DNA from 2 places in the Sphingobium sp. BHU LFT2 genome. Region 1 is predicted to be linked to the other one. Evidence: riboswitches for the same ligand, from Rfam matches in the RefSeq annotation. Region 1 holds a riboswitch; the other holds the start of a gene.
What was found. A riboswitch is a leader RNA that binds a small molecule or an ion and turns the genes downstream of it on or off. The one in region 1 is predicted to bind S-adenosylmethionine.

Region 1 (8,934 bases):
GCTGATGACGGTGGCGCGGGCGCAGGCCGATGCGATCGCCGCCAACCCGCCGCATGCGACACGGATGACCAAGCGGCTGCTGCGCGCGGCGCAGACGGCCGAACTTTCGCAAATTTTGGAAATGGCGGGCGCCATGCAGGCGCTGGCCCACGCGACCGCGGATCATGACGAGGCGATCACCGCCTTCTTCGACCGCCGGCCGCCACACTTCAAGGGAGACTAAAATGTTCGATCTGACGGGAATGACCGCGCTGGTGACTGGCGCTTCGGGGGGCATTGGTTCCTCCATCGCCAAGGCGCTGGCCGCGCAGGGCGCCACCCTGGCGCTGTCGGGCAGCAATGAGGAGAAGCTCAAGGCCTTTGCCGCTGAACTGGGCGGCGACCACAAGACCTTGGTCTGCAACCTGTCCGATCCGGCCGCCGTCGACGCGCTGGTGCCGCAGGCGGTGGAAGCGCTGGGCGGCAAGATCGACATTCTGGTCAACAATGCCGGCATCACCCGCGACAATTTGATCCTGCGCATGAAGGACGAGGAATGGTCGCAGGTGATCGCGGTCAATCTGGAAGCCGCCTTCCGCCTGTGCCGCGCCGCCGCCAAGCCGATGATGAAGGCGCGCTTTGGCCGCATCATCTCGATCACCTCGGTCGTGGGCGTCACCGGCAATCCGGGCCAGTCCAACTATTGCGCGTCGAAGGCCGGCATCATCGGCATGTCGAAGTCGCTGGGCCAGGAACTGGCGAGCCGCGGCATAACCGTGAACTGCGTGGCCCCCGGCTTCATCCGGTCGGCCATGACCGATGCGCTGAACGATGCGCAGAAGGGCACGATCCTGGCCAAGATCCCCGCTGGCGATCTGGGCGATGGCGACGATATCGGCGCAGCAGTCGCCTATCTGGCGAGCAAGGAAGCAGGCTATGTCAACGGCCAGACCCTGCACGTCAACGGCGGCATGGCGATGATCTGATCGATCGCCCGGTCAGGCGATCTTCGTCCGGCCGGGCAGACTATAAGCGAGCGCGCCGTCCAGCAGGATGGCGCGTCGCATCGCCAGCGCCAGCACCGCGATCGCGGCGATCAGGTTGACCGGCACATGGGTCCATTCCGACACGGCCCGGCCGAACAAAGGCGCCATCCAGGCATAGGCCAGCCAGCTTCGTTCCCAGCCAAGCACGCCGCGCTTGCCCATGTCGGCGGCGACGAAGGCGATCGCCATCCCCAGCAGCACATAGTCATAATCGAGCACATAGGGTGTGCAGAGCAGGGCGGCGCTGAGCGCGGCGGCGCCCCGCACTTCCATCGTCCCACGCCGGGCGACCAGCGCGGCGATAGTGATGGCGATGGCTGTCACCAGGCCCTGCACCACATAGGCGGCTGGAATGCTGCCGCCCCATTGGCGAATGGCGGCAAAGGGGCTTTGGATCTTTTCCCAGCCGGTGGCACCATTTTCGATGATGATATGCTGCGTCAGGGGCAGAGAATCGATGAACGCCTGCCACACCGGCCAGCCCCAGATCAGCAATGTCAGCAGGCACAGGCCGGCCGAGGTCAGACCGGCGGCCAGGAAGGCGCGGGCATTGCCGCGTGCGATGATCAGCACAGGGATCAGCACCGCAAATTGCGGTTTGTAGACGAGTGCGCCCAGCAGCATGCCGGCGATCCAAGGGCGTCGGTCGAGCAGGGCCATGCCACCACCCAGCAGGCCGGCGGTCATGAAGGCATTCTGGCCGTGGCCCAGGCACACCATTACCACAGGTGCGCCGAGTGCGATGAGCAGCGCGTCGCGCTGATCCGGCAGGACATGACGGATGACCATCAATGCTCCGCCAAGCGTCAATCCCTGCCACAGGATCAGGGCGGGGACGTAGGGGATTTGCGCCAGCAACGTGGCCAGGATCAGGAAGGGCGGGGGATAGTGCCAGCCATAGAAGGGGATGGCGGGATCATGATGGATCGCCTTCTGCACTTCATAATGGGCGGGCCAGTTCCATGCCTGCGCGGCCTGACCCTGATCGGCCATCCATCCCGCCGTCCAGACGTTGGAGAAGTCCGTGCCAAGCGGCCGGCCGAGCGAATCTACCGTGCCATGCGCCGTCGCGAACAGGTAGGCGAGGCCGATCAGCGTCGCAGCCAGCATCAGCCAGGCTGTCATTCGGACCCGTTCGGGGGTGATGAACTGGTCGGGGCACAGGCGGTCGATCATCGCTGTTGACTGGCACAAGCGGCTGAAATTTTGGTAAACAACCCGTTGTTTCCGGGTTTTTTCCGGCTTTTTATTGCCGAAACGCACCTGTCCCTCCATCTAGGGGCTTGGCGGCCTTCCCTCTTGCCTCTATCGGGGCTTGGCACTAGGGCAATGCCTTAACGGTTATTCAGAACCACCAACGATACCCAGTAAGAAGGACCACTCATGAGTGAGACCGCGGATCGCGTAAAGAAAATCGTCGTCGAGCATCTGGGCGTCGAAGCCGAGAAGGTGACCGAGGACGCCAGCTTCATCGACGATCTGGGCGCAGACAGCCTGGACATCGTTGAACTGGTGATGGCGTTCGAAGAAGAATTCGGCGTCGAAATCCCGGACGATGCGGCTGAGAAGATCGCCACCGTCAAGGACGCGATCGACTATATCGACAGCAAGGCCTAAGGGCTTCGCGGCCTGCCCCAGTGGCGGGCCGCCCTCCTTGCACAAGGATTGGCTCCTCCTGTCCGGTGATCCCGGAGCTTGGGGAGCCTTTTCGTATCTGGCCTGCCGTTCACAAGTGCGTGTGGAACGCCTAGATGAGCGGCACGGAACCAAAAATTGGAATTTCGGAGCAAGCATATGCGTCGCGTCGTCGTAACCGGCCTTGGCATGGTAAGCCCGCTTGGCGGGGATGTCGAAACCACCTGGAAGAACATCATCGCGTCGAAATCCGGCGCGGCGACGATCACCCGCTTCGACGCCACCGATTACAAGTGCCGCATCGCCTGCGAAGTGAAGCCCGCGGATCATGAATATGGCTATGACGCCTCGCTGGACGTCGACCACAAGATTCAGCGTCAGGTCGATCCGTTCATCGTCTATGGCATTTCCGCCGCCAGCCAGGCGCTGCGCGACGCGGGCCTGGACAATATGTCGGAAGAAGAGCGCCTGCGCGCCGGCTGCTCGATCGGTTCGGGCATTGGTGGCCTGCCGGGCATCGAAAGCGAATCGCTGGTGCTGGCCAACAAGGGCCCCAACCGCGTTTCGCCGCACTTCGTCCATGGCCGCCTGATCAACCTGATCTCGGGCCAGGTCTCGATCAAATACGGCCTGATGGGTCCGAACCATGCCGTCGTCACCGCCTGCTCGACCGGCGCCCACTCGATCGGCGACGCTGCGCGCATGATCGCGATGGACGATGCTGACGTGATGCTGGCGGGTGGCGCGGAAAGCGCGATCTGCCCGATCGGCATCGCCGGCTTCGCCCAGGCGCGTGCGCTCTCGACCGGCTTCAACGACACGCCGGAAAAGGCGTCGCGTCCCTATGACGTCAACCGTGACGGCTTCGTCATGGGCGAAGGCGCGGGCGTGGTCGTGCTGGAAGAATATGAGCGGGCAAAGGCGCGCGGCGCGAAAATCTATGCCGAAGTCATTGGCTATGGCCTGACCGGCGACGCCTATCATGTCACCGCGCCGCACCCGGAAGGCAATGGCGGTTTCCGTTCGATGCAGATGGCGCTCAAGCGCTCGGGCCTCAGCCTGGAAGATATCGACTATGTGAACGCGCATGGCACCTCGACCCCGCTGGGCGACGAACTGGAACTGGGCGCGGTCAAGCGTCTGTTCGGCGATCATCTGGGCAGCATGTCGATGTCGTCGACCAAGTCGGCGATCGGCCACCTGCTGGGCGGCGCGGGCGCGGTGGAGAGCATCTTCTGCATCCTCGCCATGCGCGACCAGATCGTGCCGCCGACGCTCAACCTCGACGAGCCGAGCGAAAGCTGCAAGGGCGTCGACCTGGTCCCGCACGTCGCCAAGGAGCGCAAGGTGCGCGCGGTGCTGAACAACTCGTTCGGCTTCGGCGGCACCAACGCCTCGCTCATCATGAAGGCGATCTGATACGCCTGATCCTCCCCTGAAAAGGGGAGGATCATGTAAGCCATAGCCGGTTGGGCATTATTTGGGTCGGGCAGTTGGGATGATGGCAAGACGATCCGGCGCAAATCCGGTGCGGCGACTGGGCTGCATCATCCTTCTGATCGGCCTGGCCGTTGTCGCCTTTGTCGGTTTCCGCTTCGTCCATGGCTGGACCGAGACGGGGCCGGCCACCCAGAATATCAGCATCGTCGTGCCGGAGGGATCGACCCTGTCCGATGCCGCGGTGCTGTTGAAATCGGCTGGCGCGGTGCGTTCGGCCGATGCCTTCCTGACCCGCGCGAAGGTCTTTGGCGGCGCCAAGCCGATCAAGGCCGGCGAGTTCGTGCTGCCCAAGGGCGCCAGCAATAGCGAGATCCTCTCGATCCTGCAGGGCGGCAAGACGCTGACCCGGCTGGTCACCATCCCCGAAGGCATGCCGTCGATCCTGGTGCAGGAACGGCTGATGGCCAATGACGAGCTGACCGGCGATGTCGCGGTGCCGCAGGAGGGCAGCGTGCTGCCCGACAGCTATGCCTTCGACAAGGGCGAGCCGCGCGCCGCCGTGCTGAAGCGGATGCAGGCGGCGATGGACAAGGCGCTGGCGAAGCTGTGGGCCGAACGCGCGCCCAACACGATCGCCAAGTCGCCCCAGGAGGCGATCATCCTCGCCTCGATCGTCGAGAAGGAAACCGCGATCGCCAAGGAGCGGCCGATGGTCGCGGGCGTCTACAGCAACCGTCTGCGCAAGAACATGATGCTGCAGGCCGACCCGACGATCATCTATCCGATCACCAGGGGCAAGCCGCTCGGCCGCCGGATCAAGAAGTCCGAGATCGCCGACGTCAATGATTACAACACCTATGCGATGACCGGCCTGCCCAAGGGGCCGATCGCCAATCCGGGCCGCCTGTCGATCCTGGCGGTGCTGCACCCGGCGGAGACGAATGCGCTCTATTTCGTCGCGGACGGGAAGGGCGGCCATATCTTTGCCGACACCTATCAGCAGCATAATGAGAATGTGCGGAAGTGGTTCGAAATCCGCCGCGCCCGGGGCGAGCTGTAAAGCCCGGCTTGGCCGATATATAGCCGGGCTTGCCACATGGCCCGGCGCGCGCTAGGGATAGTCCAGCATCAAGAGTTGGGGCGACGCCCAACGCCAACCTGCCGTTCCGGGCAAGGTGGCACTCCCGATCCGGGAGGATGTGGCCGATCCGGCAACAAAGCGGACCTCAGCCACCGATCGTCGCCCCGCCAGGAAGGACTGACGAGACGTGCCGATCAAGATTGCCGACGACCTGCCCGCCCGCCGCACCTTGGAAGCCGAGGGCGTTGCCGTGATGGGCGAGGCGGACGCGGTGCGGCAGGATATCCGCCCGCTGCGGATCGCGCTGCTGAACCTGATGCCCAACAAGATCGATACCGAGACGCAGCTTGCCCGGCTGCTCGGCGCCTCGCCGTTGCAGGTGGAACTGACGCTGGTGCGGATCAGCGACCATGTGTCGCGCAACACCTCCGCCGATCATATGCAGTCCTTCTACCGCGCCTGGACCGATGTGCGCGACGAGCGGTTCGACGGCTTCCTGATCACCGGCGCGCCGGTCGAGCATCTGCCGTTCGAGGAGGTGAGCTACTGGCAGGAACTGCGCGCCATCTTCGACTGGACCCAGACCCATGTGCATCGTTCGCTCAGCATCTGCTGGGCGGCGCAGGCGGCGCTCCATCATTTCCACGGGGTCGAGAAGCACGCGCTGGAGCGCAAGGCGTTCGGCGTGTTCCGCCATCGCAACCATGCTCCGGCCTCGCCCTATCTGCGGGGTTTTTCGGACGATTTCTCGATCCCCGTGTCGCGCTGGTCGGAAGTGCGGCGGGAATCGCTGCCGGTCGATCGCGGGCTGCAATTGCTGGCCGACAGCGCGGAGACCGGGCCTTGCCTGGTCCATGATCCGCGCCATGGCTTCCTGCACATGTTCAACCATGTCGAATATGACACGCGCACGCTGGGCGACGAATATGCGCGCGACGGCGGCCGCCAGATGCCGGCCCATTATTTCCCCGACGACGACCCGTCCCGTCCGCCGGAAAATCGCTGGCGCAGCCATGCCCATCTGCTGTTCGGCAACTGGATCAACGATCTCTACCAGACCGCGCCGTTCGACGTGGACATGATCGGCCAGGAGATATTGCAGAGCGCGGCCTGATCGGCGCCGATCAGCGCAGCAGACCCTTGGCCGCCTGACTGCGGGCGTAGAGCCACTGGCCTAGCCCGATCAGGACGATGACGGCCGGGAAGATCGCCGCGCCCGCGCCCTTCACCGCCAGCAGGTCGGTGCCGAGGAACGTGTATCCGAACTGGACGATCACCGCGAGCAGCGACAGCAGGAACAGCGGCACCGCGACGCGGCGGCGTAGCAGCAGGACGATCGCGCCCAGCGTGCCGGCGCCCACCGCCACCGCATAGACGGCCCAGGCCCAGCCGGGCATCTGGGCGAAGGCGCGGGCGGTGTCGGGATCGGTTCTGGCGAGTTCGCCCAGGTCGGCGCCATATTGCATGACGAAGGCGGCGACCCCCATCAGGTTCCATAGCAGCAGGATGACGGCGATGATGACGAAGGATGCCGGTGCGCGCATGATGCTTCCCCTCCTGGGCCGCGCCTGCTTGCCGGGCGCGGCATCTGTCATCATATAGCCTGTCCTGGCCGGGCGAAAGTCCACCATTGCGTTGCAGGGAGGCGGTCCTGGCTGACCCGATCATCGTCACCGCGCTGCTGGGCGCTGCCGATTTCGCCTGGGCGGATGGCTTGCGCCGCGCCCATTTCCCGCCTGAACGCAATCAGGTGCCGGCGCATGTCACCCTGTTCCATCATCTGCCGCCTTCGCTGCTGCCCGAACTCAGGACGCGGATGAAACAGATATGCGCCGGCCCGGCGCCACGGGCGCGACTGGGCGATGTGCTGCTGCTGGGGCAGGGGGTCGCCTATCGCATCGACAGTCCCGATCTAGCGGCGTTGCGTGGCGAATTGGCGGACGCCTTCACCGGCCTGCTGACGCCGCAGGACCAGGCCGGCTTTCGCCCGCATCTGACCGTGCAGAACAAGGTGGAGCCCAGGGTCGCGCGGGCGCTGGCCGACCGATTGCGCGCTGATTTCCATCCCCGCCCGATCGCAATCGCGGGCCTGGCCGCCTGGCACTATCGCGGCGGACCATGGGAACTGGCAAGCGAGACCCGGTTTCGGGGGTAGCGACGGCAGAATGGGAGCGATAGATAGCCCCTCCCTTTCAGGGAGGGGTTGGGGTGGGTTGCGAGTGCAGCGAGATTCTGCCCGATCGAGCGTAGGCCGCCGCTACGCGGCGCACTCACCCCCGGCCCCTCCCTGAAAAGGGAGGGGAGTAGGAAAGGTCAGCTTCTGCCCGCTTCCCGGCCGTCTTTCCTACTCAGCATATTTCTGGTCCACCCTGTGGGATGGAATTGGCCGCTCCCATTGCCCCGTTATCGACCTTGCTGCAGCGTCCTGCCGCAACCGCCCCGTCGCGTCATGGTCGCCTGATCGTCGCTTCGCTGGCGCGTCGGTGTCGCTTCACAGGCGCGCGATTGTCGCGTCGCCGTCGCTTTCCGATGACCCTATGCCGGGAAAATGGCGCAAAACGGGGCGACGACACTGTGAACTTCGTAGGAAAATCCGATTGTCGCGTCGTCGCCGACCGGTCAGGCGAGGCCCACTTCCTTGAGCGGAATGCCGGCATCGGCCAGTTGCGCCGGGTCGAGATGGGCGCCCGACAGCACATGGGCCCGGCCCTGGACATAGTCCTTGACCGCATTGACGCAATCGAGCGCGATCAGCTTGCCGCCCTTCAGATAGACGACCGAGAAACTGCGGGTGGCGGGATCGCCGCGCAGCACCGTCTGGTCGAAACCGGTCGACAGGCCCACGGTCTGGAGCTTGAGATCATATTGGTTCGACCAGAACCAGGGGACGGCGTCATAGGCTTCTTCCTTGCCAAGGATGTGGGCCACGGCGGTCTTGGCCTGGTCATTGGCGTTCTGGACGGATTCGAGGCGCATCTGCGCGCCGCCGGCAAAGCGGTTGGCATGGGACGCGCAATCGCCCACGGCATAGATGTCGGGCAGCGAGGTGCGGCAATATTCGTCGACATCGACGCCATTGCCACCGGCCGCGCCCGCCGCGATCAGCGGGCCGGTTTCGGGCACGATGCCGATGCCCACGATCACCATGTCGGTCTCGATCCGCTCGCCGTCCTGCATCAGCACTGCCGTCGCCCGGCCGTCCTTGACCTCTATACAGTCCATCTTCGCGCCCGTGCGCAAATCGACGCCATGGGCGCGATGCTCCGCCTCGTAGAAGCGCGAGAGATCCTCGCCCGCGACGCGGGCCAGCACCCGGTCGAGCGCTTCGAGCAGGACGACGGTCTTGCCGAACTTGGACAGGACGGCGGCCGCCTCCAGCCCGATATAGCCGCCGCCGATGATGGTGACATGGTTCACGCTGTCGATCTTCGCCATCATCGCGTCGACATCGTCGCGGCGGCGCACGGCATGGACATTGGCGGCTTCGGCGCCGCTGCAGGTGAGCATCCGGGGGCTGCCGCCGGTACACCAGATCAGCTTGTCATAGCCGATTTCCACGTCGCCGACGGTGACGAACTTGCCGACCGGATCGACGCTCTTGACCCGGCGCCCCAGCAACATGTCGATCTTGCGCTCGTCCCAGAAGGCGGCGGGGCGGATCAGGATACGGTCGAAGCTCTTGTCGCCGGCGAAATATTCCTTGGACAAAGGCGGGCGCTCATAGGGCGGATCCTTCTCGTCGCCGATCATGCC
Region 2 (8,934 bases), on a different contig from region 1:
CGCCGTCCTGCCTTCGCGCCCGGCGCCGATCGTCACCGTCGGCCCGCCCGGCCCGACCAATTCGCTCGACCTGCCGCCGTCGAGCAATGCGGCCCAGCCCGCCCCCTTCCCGCGCGAAGTCACCGCCTTCATGGTCGACCGCGACAGCTGCGACCATTTCCGCGGCGAGGAACCCTATGATGCGGAACGGCGCGCCTATATCGAGGAAAGCGTCGCCGAACTCTGCTCCGGCACCGACGCGAAGCTGGCCTTGCTGCGCAAGCGCTACGAAAAGATGCCGGATGTCATCAGCGCGCTGAGCAGCTATGACGCCCGGATCGAGGGCGAGGAACCCTGAGGCCGCTTCAGGGTGAGGGCGGCGTTTCGAGCGACTGAAGCGCGTTCAGCCGGAACGCATAGATGCTGCCACGACCGCCGATCTGGCCATTTCCTCCAGCTTTCCCCGCACGTCCCGCTTTGCCATCATCGCCATCGCGCCCGCCGCGACACATGCCCGGCCGCGAACCATGCGACCCGTGCGATCCGCCTGCACCAGCGGCTCCCGCTCCGCCGCCCTTTCCAGCCGCTCCACCGCTTGTCAAAATATCGCCTGCGGTAAAGATATCCGTCACTACGGGCAGGCCGATGACATAGACACGCCCCCCATTGCCGCCATTTCCCCCTGCGCCGCCATTCCCGCCCGAACCACCGCGCCCACCATTGCCTCCATTGCCGGGGCCACTCTCGCAAACTTTCCAACTCGCTCTGCCGTCTTGCCCGCCAGCGCCGGCTCCGCCTTTGCCCCCTGAACCACCGGCTCCACCCGCACCACCCGGCACGCCTCGAAAATCGACGGCAATGCGCGCCTGGTTGATCTGCTCCGGTGTATTGATCGCCTCCAGCCGCCCAACGACAATATAGATGTCGGGCACCGCGATCGTGCCACCGGGGCGGCCATCGGTGCCACTGCCGCCCTGACCACCCGGACCACCATTTGCACCCGTGCGCTTGCCCTTGCGCCCGCCAGCGCCGGTTGCGCCAGCTTGGCCCTTCGGCCCTGCCAGCAGCGCCATGTTGCGTTGAATGCTCAGCAAAGATTGTGGGTCTTCGATCCGCATCCGTCTGGCAAATAACAATACCCAGGGGTGTGCGCCGGTAAATTCGATCATCGAATTTTTCTTGAAAACCATTTCCTTGGCAGCGATCGTCTGGCCCTTCACCTTTTCGACGCCCCGTATCTGCACCGTCTCCGTGGCCCAATAGGCCCGGCCGATCGCAGCCCGTACCTCCGGCGGCAGCGCGGCCAGATTGGCGGTCTCGATCGCCGCCCGCGCTTCGGCCATCGGCGCCGCCTCCTGCGCCTGCCCCGGCTGCGGCACCATGACGCCCAGCAGCAACCATCCGATCTTCTTCATGACAGCCTCCGTCCACGCGCCGGCCCCTGTGCCGGCGGCGTGATGAAGGCCCGGATCAGCGCCTCTTATCAATTGGCTGGACCAGGCAAGATCATCCGCTTTGGAGCATCCTCAACGGATCATCCCGCTATCCGACCCCGCTGCATGATGACATTTCGATATCGCAACAAGGACATGCGCAGCGCGCACGATCACCAGCCCGCCCATGTCCTTGCGCCTATTCGGATCAGCTTGTGGTCAGGCGGCGACCGCCAGGCAGGCTTCCCTGATGTCGCGGGCCAGTTCGTCGACCCGCTCCACCTGCGCATCCCAGGCGAACATGAATCGCGCGCCGCCGCCGATGAAGGTGTAGAAACGCCAGCCACGCGCGCGCAGCGCGTCCAGCACCGGCGCGGGGGCCGACAAGAACAACGCATTGGCCTCCACCGGGAAGATCGGGCTGACATCGGGCAGGTCGGCGATCGCCGCCGCCAGCCGGCGCGCGCAATCATTGCCATGGCGGGCATTGCGCAGCCAGGCGCCGCTTTCCAGCAGGCCGATCCATGGCGCCGACAGGAAACGCATCTTCGACGCCAGTTGTCCCGCCTGCTTGCAGCGATAGTCGAAATCCTGCGCCAGCGCGCGATCGAAGAAGATCACCGCCTCGCCCACGGCCATGCCATTCTTGGTGCCGCCAAAGCAGAGCACGTCGACGCCCGCCTTCCAGCTGATCTCCGCCGGATCGCAGCCCAGGCTGGCGCAGGCATGGGCGAAGCGCGCGCCGTCCATATGCAATTTCAGCCCCAGTTCGCGGCACACGGCGGAAATCGCGCGCACTTCCTCGACCGTGTAGACAAGGCCGGTCTCGGTCGGCTGGGTGATGGTGACGACGCGCGGCTTGGGGAAATGGATGTCGGACCGGCTGGTCGCGAGCTGCCGGATCGCGTCGGGCGTCAGCTTGCCATCGACGGATGGTGCCGCCAGCAGCTTCGACCCGTTGGAGAAGAATTCGGGCGCACCGCATTCGTCGGTCTCGACATGGGCGGCGGCCGAACAGATCACGCTATGATAGGACTGGCACAGTGCCGCGAGCGCCAGCGAATTGGCGGCGGTGCCGTTGAAGACGAAGAAGACCTCCGCATCGCCGCCGAACAGGGTGCGGAAATTGTCCGCCGCGCGCTGGGTCCATTCATCCTCGCCATAGGCCGTCGCCGACCCGCTGTTCGCCGCAAGCATCGCGTCGAGCGCCTCGGGGCAGGCCCCGGCATAATTGTCGCTGGCAAATTGCTGTGTGGAAATGGGCACGTCATGCTTCCGTCTGCTGGTGTGTGACCAAGCATCGGATCAACGTCGTCGTGGCTGCGTGTCCCGTTGGATTGCCGGTCCGGCCACATCCCCCTCTTGGCGAGGGGCACCACCTTGCTCGGGGAGCAGGTTGGTGTCGGACGTTGGCCCGACTCTTGATGTTGCCGGGGCGATTATCGGCCGGGCGATGCCGCGTCAAGCGTCAGCGCAGCAGTGCCTCTATCCCCTTCGCCAGATCGATGTCGCGCTGCGACAGGCCGCCGGCATCATGGGTGGTGAGCGTGATTTCGACCCGATTATAGACGTTCGACCATTCGGGATGATGGTCCGCCTTTTCCGCCAGCAGCGCGACGCGCGTCATGAAGCCGAAGGCGGCGACAAAATCGGGAAAGGTGAAGCTGCGCGCAATCCCGTCCGGTTCGGCGACCGCCGTCCATTCGGGCAAATCCGCCAGCGCGATCGCCCGTTCCGTTTCGTTCAGTCTGGCAAGCATTTCTCTATCCTGCGTTATTTCTTTCGCCTATGTGACAGCCATGCCTGACACTGGTCAATCGTTCCGCTTCGCCCCTACCCCACAGGAAATCGAGACACTCGCGCTGGAGGCCCTGAGCCGCCTGCCCGAGCCCTTCCGTTCCTATCTCTCCAATGTCGTGATGCTGGTGGAGGATTTCGCCGACGCCGATATCCTGAAGGAGATGGAGATTGACGATCCGTTCGGCCTGACCGGCCTCTATAGCGGCCGTCCCTTCGGGCAGGAGGCGCAGACCGGCGACCTGCCGCCGACCGTGCATCTTTTCCGCCGCCCGCTGCTCGACGAATGGGTCGAAACCGGCGTGCCGCTCGAAGCGCTCATCACCCATGTCGTGGTGCATGAGATCGGCCATCATTTCGGCCTGTCGGACATCGACATGCATGTGCTGGAGGATATGGTCGCCCCATGAGCGGCGCGGCGCTGCGCCTGTCGGGCCTGGCCTGTCTGCGCGGCGGACGCCTGCTCTTTGCCGGCATCGACCTGGTGCTGGCGGCTGGCGGCAGCGCCTTGCTGCACGGCGCCAACGGCATCGGCAAGTCGAGCCTGCTGCGCCAGTGCGCCGGATTGCTGCCCGCCTACGCCGGAACCATCGACCGCCAGGGCAGCGTCGCGCTGGCCGACGAGCGACTGGCGCTCGACATGGAATTGCCGCTCCACTGCGCACTCGGCTTCTGGGCACGGCTCGACCGGGTGGATGCGGCCGCGCTCGACCGCGCGCTCCACGCCATGGCGCTCGCCCCGTTGCGCGACGTGCCCGTCCGCATGCTTTCCACCGGCCAGCGCAAGCGCGCCATGCTCGCCCGCGTGATTGCCAGCGGCGCGGATATCTGGCTGCTCGACGAACCGGCCAATGGCCTGGACGATGCGTCGGTCGCGCTGCTCGGCGCGGCGGTGGCGGACCATGTGGCGGCCGGCGGCATCGTCGTCGCCGCCTCGCACCAGCCATTGCCGCTGACCGATCCGGTGCGGATCGAGATGGCCGCCCATGTGCCGGACCCGGCGCAGGAGGCGTCATGCGACTGATCGCCCTGCTCGTCGCCCGCGACCTGGGCCAGGCCTGGCGCTCGGCCGGGCTGTGGCTGCCGGTCGCCTTCCTGTTGCTGGTCGCCAGCCTCTACCCCTTTGCGGTCGGACCCGACGCCGCCCTGCTCGCCCGCACCGGCGGCGGCATGCTGTGGATCGCGGCGCTGCTTGCCAGCCTGCTGCCGGTCGACCGGCTGGTCGCGCCCGATCGCGATGCCGGCATCCTGGACCAGATCGCGCTGCGCGGCATCAGCGAGGAGATGGTGGTGATCGCCCGGCTGATCGCCCATTGGCTGGGTTTCGGCCCGCCGCTGATGATCGCCGCCCTGCCCGCCGCCGCGCTGCTGAAGCTGGATGGCGCCACGATCCTGACGCTGGAGGCCGGGCTGCTGATCGGCACCCCCGCGCTCGCCGCGCTTGGCCTGCTGGTGGCGACCCTGACCGCCGGGCTGCGCTCGTCGGGCGCGCTTGCGGGCCTGCTCGCCCTGCCGCTGGCGGTGCCGCTGCTGATCTTTGGCGCGGGCACGCTGGGCGACGGCAGCGGCGCCGCGTTCAAATTCCTGGGCGCCGCATCGCTGTTGCTGGTCGCGATCACGCCGATCGCGGGCGGCGCGGCGATCCGCGCGGGCCGGGAATGAGGTTTGTGCAACGCGCAAGGCGTTGACATTGGCGGGCCGCAATGGTCCCATGCTGCATCGCAACAAACTCCGATAGCGGGGCATGCCCGCCAAGCGTGAGGTGCCCGATGCCCGATCCGACTGCCGAGCCGCAAAGCCGCCTGATCGACCTGGCCCTGCAGGGCGGCGGCGCCCATGGCGCCTTCACCTGGGGCGTACTCGACCGCCTGCTGGAGGAACCCTGGCTGCGGATCGACGGCATATCCGGCACGTCGGCCGGGGCGATGAACGCGGCCGTGCTGGCCAGCGGCTATGCCCATGGCGGCGCGCCGGGTGCCCGCCGCGCCCTCACCCGCTTCTGGAGCAAGGTATCGGACGGGGCAATGTTCAGCCCGTTCCGCCGCAGCCCGCTCGACATAGCGCTCGGCCGCTGGACGCTCGATTATTCGCCGCTCTATGTCGGCATGGACCTGATGGCGCGGCTCTGCTCGCCCTATGATCTCAATCCGGGCGGCTTCAATCCGCTGACCGACATCCTCAACGAATGCGTCGATTTCGATCATCTCGCCGCCAGCCCGATCCGCCTGTTCATCACCGCGACCAGCGTGCGCACCGGCCAGGCCCGCGTGTTCCGCAATGCGGAGATCACGCCCGACGTGCTGCTCGCCTCCGCCTGCCTGCCGACCATGTTCCACGCGGTCGAGATCGATGGCGAGGCCTATTGGGATGGCGGCTATTCGGGCAATCCGACGCTGACGCCGCTGGTGCGCGACTGCGATTCGGACGACACCATCCTGATCCAGGTAAACCCGGTCGAGCGCGCCACCGACCTCTACGCCGCACGCGACATTGCCAGCCGATTGAACGAGATTTCCTTCAACGCGGTGCTGTTGCAGGAAATCCGGATGATGGCGCTGCTGCGCCAGGTCGCCGATCCCGGCCATGGCGAGGGCGAGAAATGGGCGAAGATGCGTATCCACCGCATCGCCAGCGCCGACATGCTGCAATTCGGCCATTCGTCCAAGCTGAACGCCGAATGGGCTTTCCTGTGGAAGCTCAAGAAGATCGGGCGCAAGGCGGCGGACGATTTCCTGAAGGATCATGGCCAGGCGATCGGCCGGGAATCGACGCTCGATATCGACGCGCTGCTCGCCCATGTCTGAGGCGCTCAGCTTCCTTGGCATACTGGTCGCGCTCGGCGCGCTGATCGCCATGGCCTATCGCGGCTGGAGCGTGCTGTTCCTCGCCCCGGCGCTGGCGATGATCGCCGCCAGCTTTTCGGGCTATCCGATGCTGGCGAGCTGGACCCAGATCTTCATGGTCGCCGCCGCCGGCTTCCTCGCCCAATTTTTCCCGCTCTTCCTGCTCGGCGCGATCTTCGCCAAGCTGATGAACGACAGCGGATCGGTGCGCACCATTGCCGATGCCATGATCGGCTGGCTCGGGTCCGGCCGCGCGATCATGGCGGTGGTGCTGGCCGGCGCGATCCTGACCTATGGCGGGGTCAGCCTGTTCGTCGCCTTCTTCGTGCTGGTGCCGATGGCGCAGGCGCTGTTCCGCGCCGGCGACATCCCCCGGCGGCTGGTGCCCGCGACCATCATCCTGGGCACATCGACCTTCACCATGACCGCCCTGCCCGGCACGCCAGCGATCCAGAATGTCATTCCCATGCCCTTCTTCGGCACCTCCATCTATGCGGCGCCAGGCCTGGGCCTGATCGCCGCGGTCATCATGCTGGCGGTGGGGCTGGGCTGGCTGCTGCGGGCGCAGGCAGCCGCCGCCGCCCGGCAGGAAGGCTATGCCCCGAGCCTCTCCCCCGCCGCGCCGGTCGACAGCGCGCGGATGCGCGAGCATACGACGACGGCCTCCACCTTCGACCCCGCAGAGATGGACAAAGGGGCACCCACCGACGACCGCCCCTCGCTCGGCATCGCCTTCCTGCCGATCGGCGTGATGATCGGCTGCAACCTCATCCTCTCGCTCTGGCTGTTCCCGACCTGGGACGCGCCCTTCCTGGCGGAGCCGTTATGGGGCAGCACCAGCCTGGGCGCGGTCGCGGGCATATGGTCGGTGACGGCCGCGCTGATGATCGCGACGCTCGCCATCATCCTGTGCAACCGGGGCCGCCTCGTCAGCCTGCGTGACAGCATCGATTCGGGCGCCAACGCCGCCGTGCTGCCAATCATCAGCGTGGCGAGCCTGGTCGGCTTCGGCGCGGTGATCGCCGCGCTGCCCGCCTTCCACATGATCCGCGACTGGGTGCTGGGCATGGGCGGCGGGCCACTGGTGTCGCTGGCGGTGGCGACCAACCTGCTCGCCGCGCTCACCGGATCGGCATCGGGCGGGCTCACCATCGCGCTGGAGGCGCTGGGGCCGACCTATATGGACATCGCCGTGCGAACCGGCACCGACCCCGCCATCATGCACCGTGTGGCCGTGATCGGGTCGGGCACGCTGGACATATTGCCGCATAATGGCGCGATCGTCACCCTGCTGGCGCTGAGCGGCGTCACCCACCGCGAATCCTATCTGGATATCGCCATGGCCGGCATCGTCAGCTCGCTTGCGGCACTGGTCGCCGTCATCCTGATCGGATCGATGATCGGCAGCTTCTGACCCCTTCGCCCGTTGGCCGGGTCGACAGGCGCGCGCGCATCGGCCATGGGCTGCGCCATGTTCGGCATTATCGCATCCCTATTGTTCGTCCTGATCTGGTCCACCGGCTTCATCGTCGCCCGCGCGATGGTGCCCCATGGCGCGCCCGAACTGATCCTGGCAGCGCGCCTGTGCCTGACCGCATTGCTGCTGGGCGCGCTGGCACTGCATGGGCGCCAGCCCTGGCCGCGCGGCCGGCGATTGGGGCTGCATCTGGCGGCAGGCGCGATGCTGCATGGCCTTTACCTCACGCTCAGCTGGTGGGCGGTCAGCCATGGCATGCCGGCCGGCATCATGTCGCTGCTGGGCGCGACCCAGCCGCTGATGGTCGCGGTCGCCAGCGTCGCGATCCTGGGCGAGCGCTTGCCCGCGCGCGCCTGGACCGGCCTTGCCATCGCCATCCTGGGCGTCGGCTGCGTGCTGATGCCGGCGATCGCCAAGTCGGGCGCGGGCGCGATCACCCTGATCCCCGCCGTTGCCGGCATTGTCGCGGTGCTGGCGATGACCGGCGGCACGCTGATCCAGCGCGGCACGATCGGCGGCGATCCGATCTGGGTGTCGGGCGCGGTGCAGAATGCCGGCGGCGCACTGGTGGCGATCGCCGCCACCCTGATCGTGGGCGAATGGCGCTGGGACAATAGCCCGATGCTGTGGATCGGCCTCAGCTGGTCGGTGCTGGGCCTGTCGGCGGCCGGCCTGTCGCTGCTGGTGTGGCTGGTGCGGACCCAGGGACCGACGCGCATGTCGATGCTGCTGCTGCTGGTGCCGCCACTGGCCGCAGTCGAGGCCTGGCTGCTGTTCGGCGAGAAGCTCGGCCCGGTGCAGATCGCCGGCTTCGCGCTGGCGCTGGGCGGCGTGCTGCTGGGCCGGTCGCAGCCGAAACGGACCGAGGTGGTGGAGCCGGCCTGAACCGCCACCGCGCCGTCACAGGTTCGTCACATCCTGCAACATGGCGGTCATGATCGCGCGCTAGGGCGGGTCATGAGCAAATCCGGCCGCACCCCGCCGCTTCCCTCGATCCTGTCGCAGGCGGCGGACATGCAGATGCAGATGACCCTGCGCCAGGTCGGCTTTGGCGCGCCGTCCGCCAATGCCGTGCCCCATATGCCGCCCAAGCCTGCGCCAGCGCCGCGCGACGACAGCGCGCTCGCGCTCAAGCGGCGCGACTGGTTGTTGAACGTCATGGAACAGCAGCGCGCCCTGTCCCCCTATGCCTCCGGCCTGCTGACCGCCGACGCGCTGTCGGGCGAGGACTTCCTGCACAATTTCTATGCGCCCGGCCGCCCGGTCCTGATCAAGGGGGCGATGGAGGGCTGGCCCGCCCGCGCGAAATGGACGCCGGACTATCTGGCCGATGCCATTGGCGCGGCGGAAATCGAATATCAGGGCGGCCGCGCACAGGCCGCCGACTATGAACTGGCCAAGGACC

Region 2: another riboswitch for S-adenosylmethionine. It lies ahead of JQK15_RS00260 (threonine aldolase family protein); the one in region 1 lies ahead of JQK15_RS07165 (homoserine O-succinyltransferase).

What each region holds. Positions count from the first base shown of each region.
Region 1 is NZ_JAFCGW010000002.1:419,437-428,370, reverse strand. Features, by position in the region: gene JQK15_RS07195 (crotonase/enoyl-CoA hydratase family protein) at 1-223, shown strand, start outside; gene fabG (3-oxoacyl-[acyl-carrier-protein] reductase) at 225-965, shown strand; gene JQK15_RS07185 (glycosyltransferase family 87 protein) at 978-2,201, opposite strand; gene JQK15_RS07180 (acyl carrier protein) at 2,409-2,642, shown strand; gene fabF (beta-ketoacyl-ACP synthase II) at 2,820-4,079, shown strand; gene mltG (endolytic transglycosylase MltG) at 4,189-5,160, shown strand; SAM-I-IV-variant riboswitch at 5,221-5,329, shown strand; gene JQK15_RS07165 (homoserine O-succinyltransferase) at 5,369-6,295, shown strand; gene JQK15_RS07160 (sugar transporter) at 6,306-6,725, opposite strand; gene JQK15_RS07155 (2'-5' RNA ligase family protein) at 6,833-7,336, shown strand; gene JQK15_RS07150 (NAD(P)/FAD-dependent oxidoreductase) at 7,801-8,934, opposite strand, start outside.
Region 2 is NZ_JAFCGW010000001.1:48,566-57,499, forward strand. Features, by position in the region: gene JQK15_RS00250 (hypothetical protein) at 1-337, shown strand, start outside; gene JQK15_RS27230 (hypothetical protein) at 345-1,394, opposite strand; gene JQK15_RS00260 (threonine aldolase family protein) at 1,632-2,678, opposite strand; SAM-I-IV-variant riboswitch at 2,736-2,845, opposite strand; gene JQK15_RS00265 (4a-hydroxytetrahydrobiopterin dehydratase) at 2,881-3,171, opposite strand; gene JQK15_RS00270 (metallopeptidase family protein) at 3,212-3,619, shown strand; gene ccmA (heme ABC exporter ATP-binding protein CcmA) at 3,616-4,233, shown strand; gene JQK15_RS00280 (heme exporter protein CcmB) at 4,224-4,871, shown strand; gene JQK15_RS00285 (patatin-like phospholipase family protein) at 4,979-6,013, shown strand; gene JQK15_RS00290 (GntP family permease) at 6,006-7,466, shown strand; gene JQK15_RS00295 (DMT family transporter) at 7,512-8,414, shown strand; gene JQK15_RS00300 (cupin-like domain-containing protein) at 8,487-8,934, shown strand, end outside.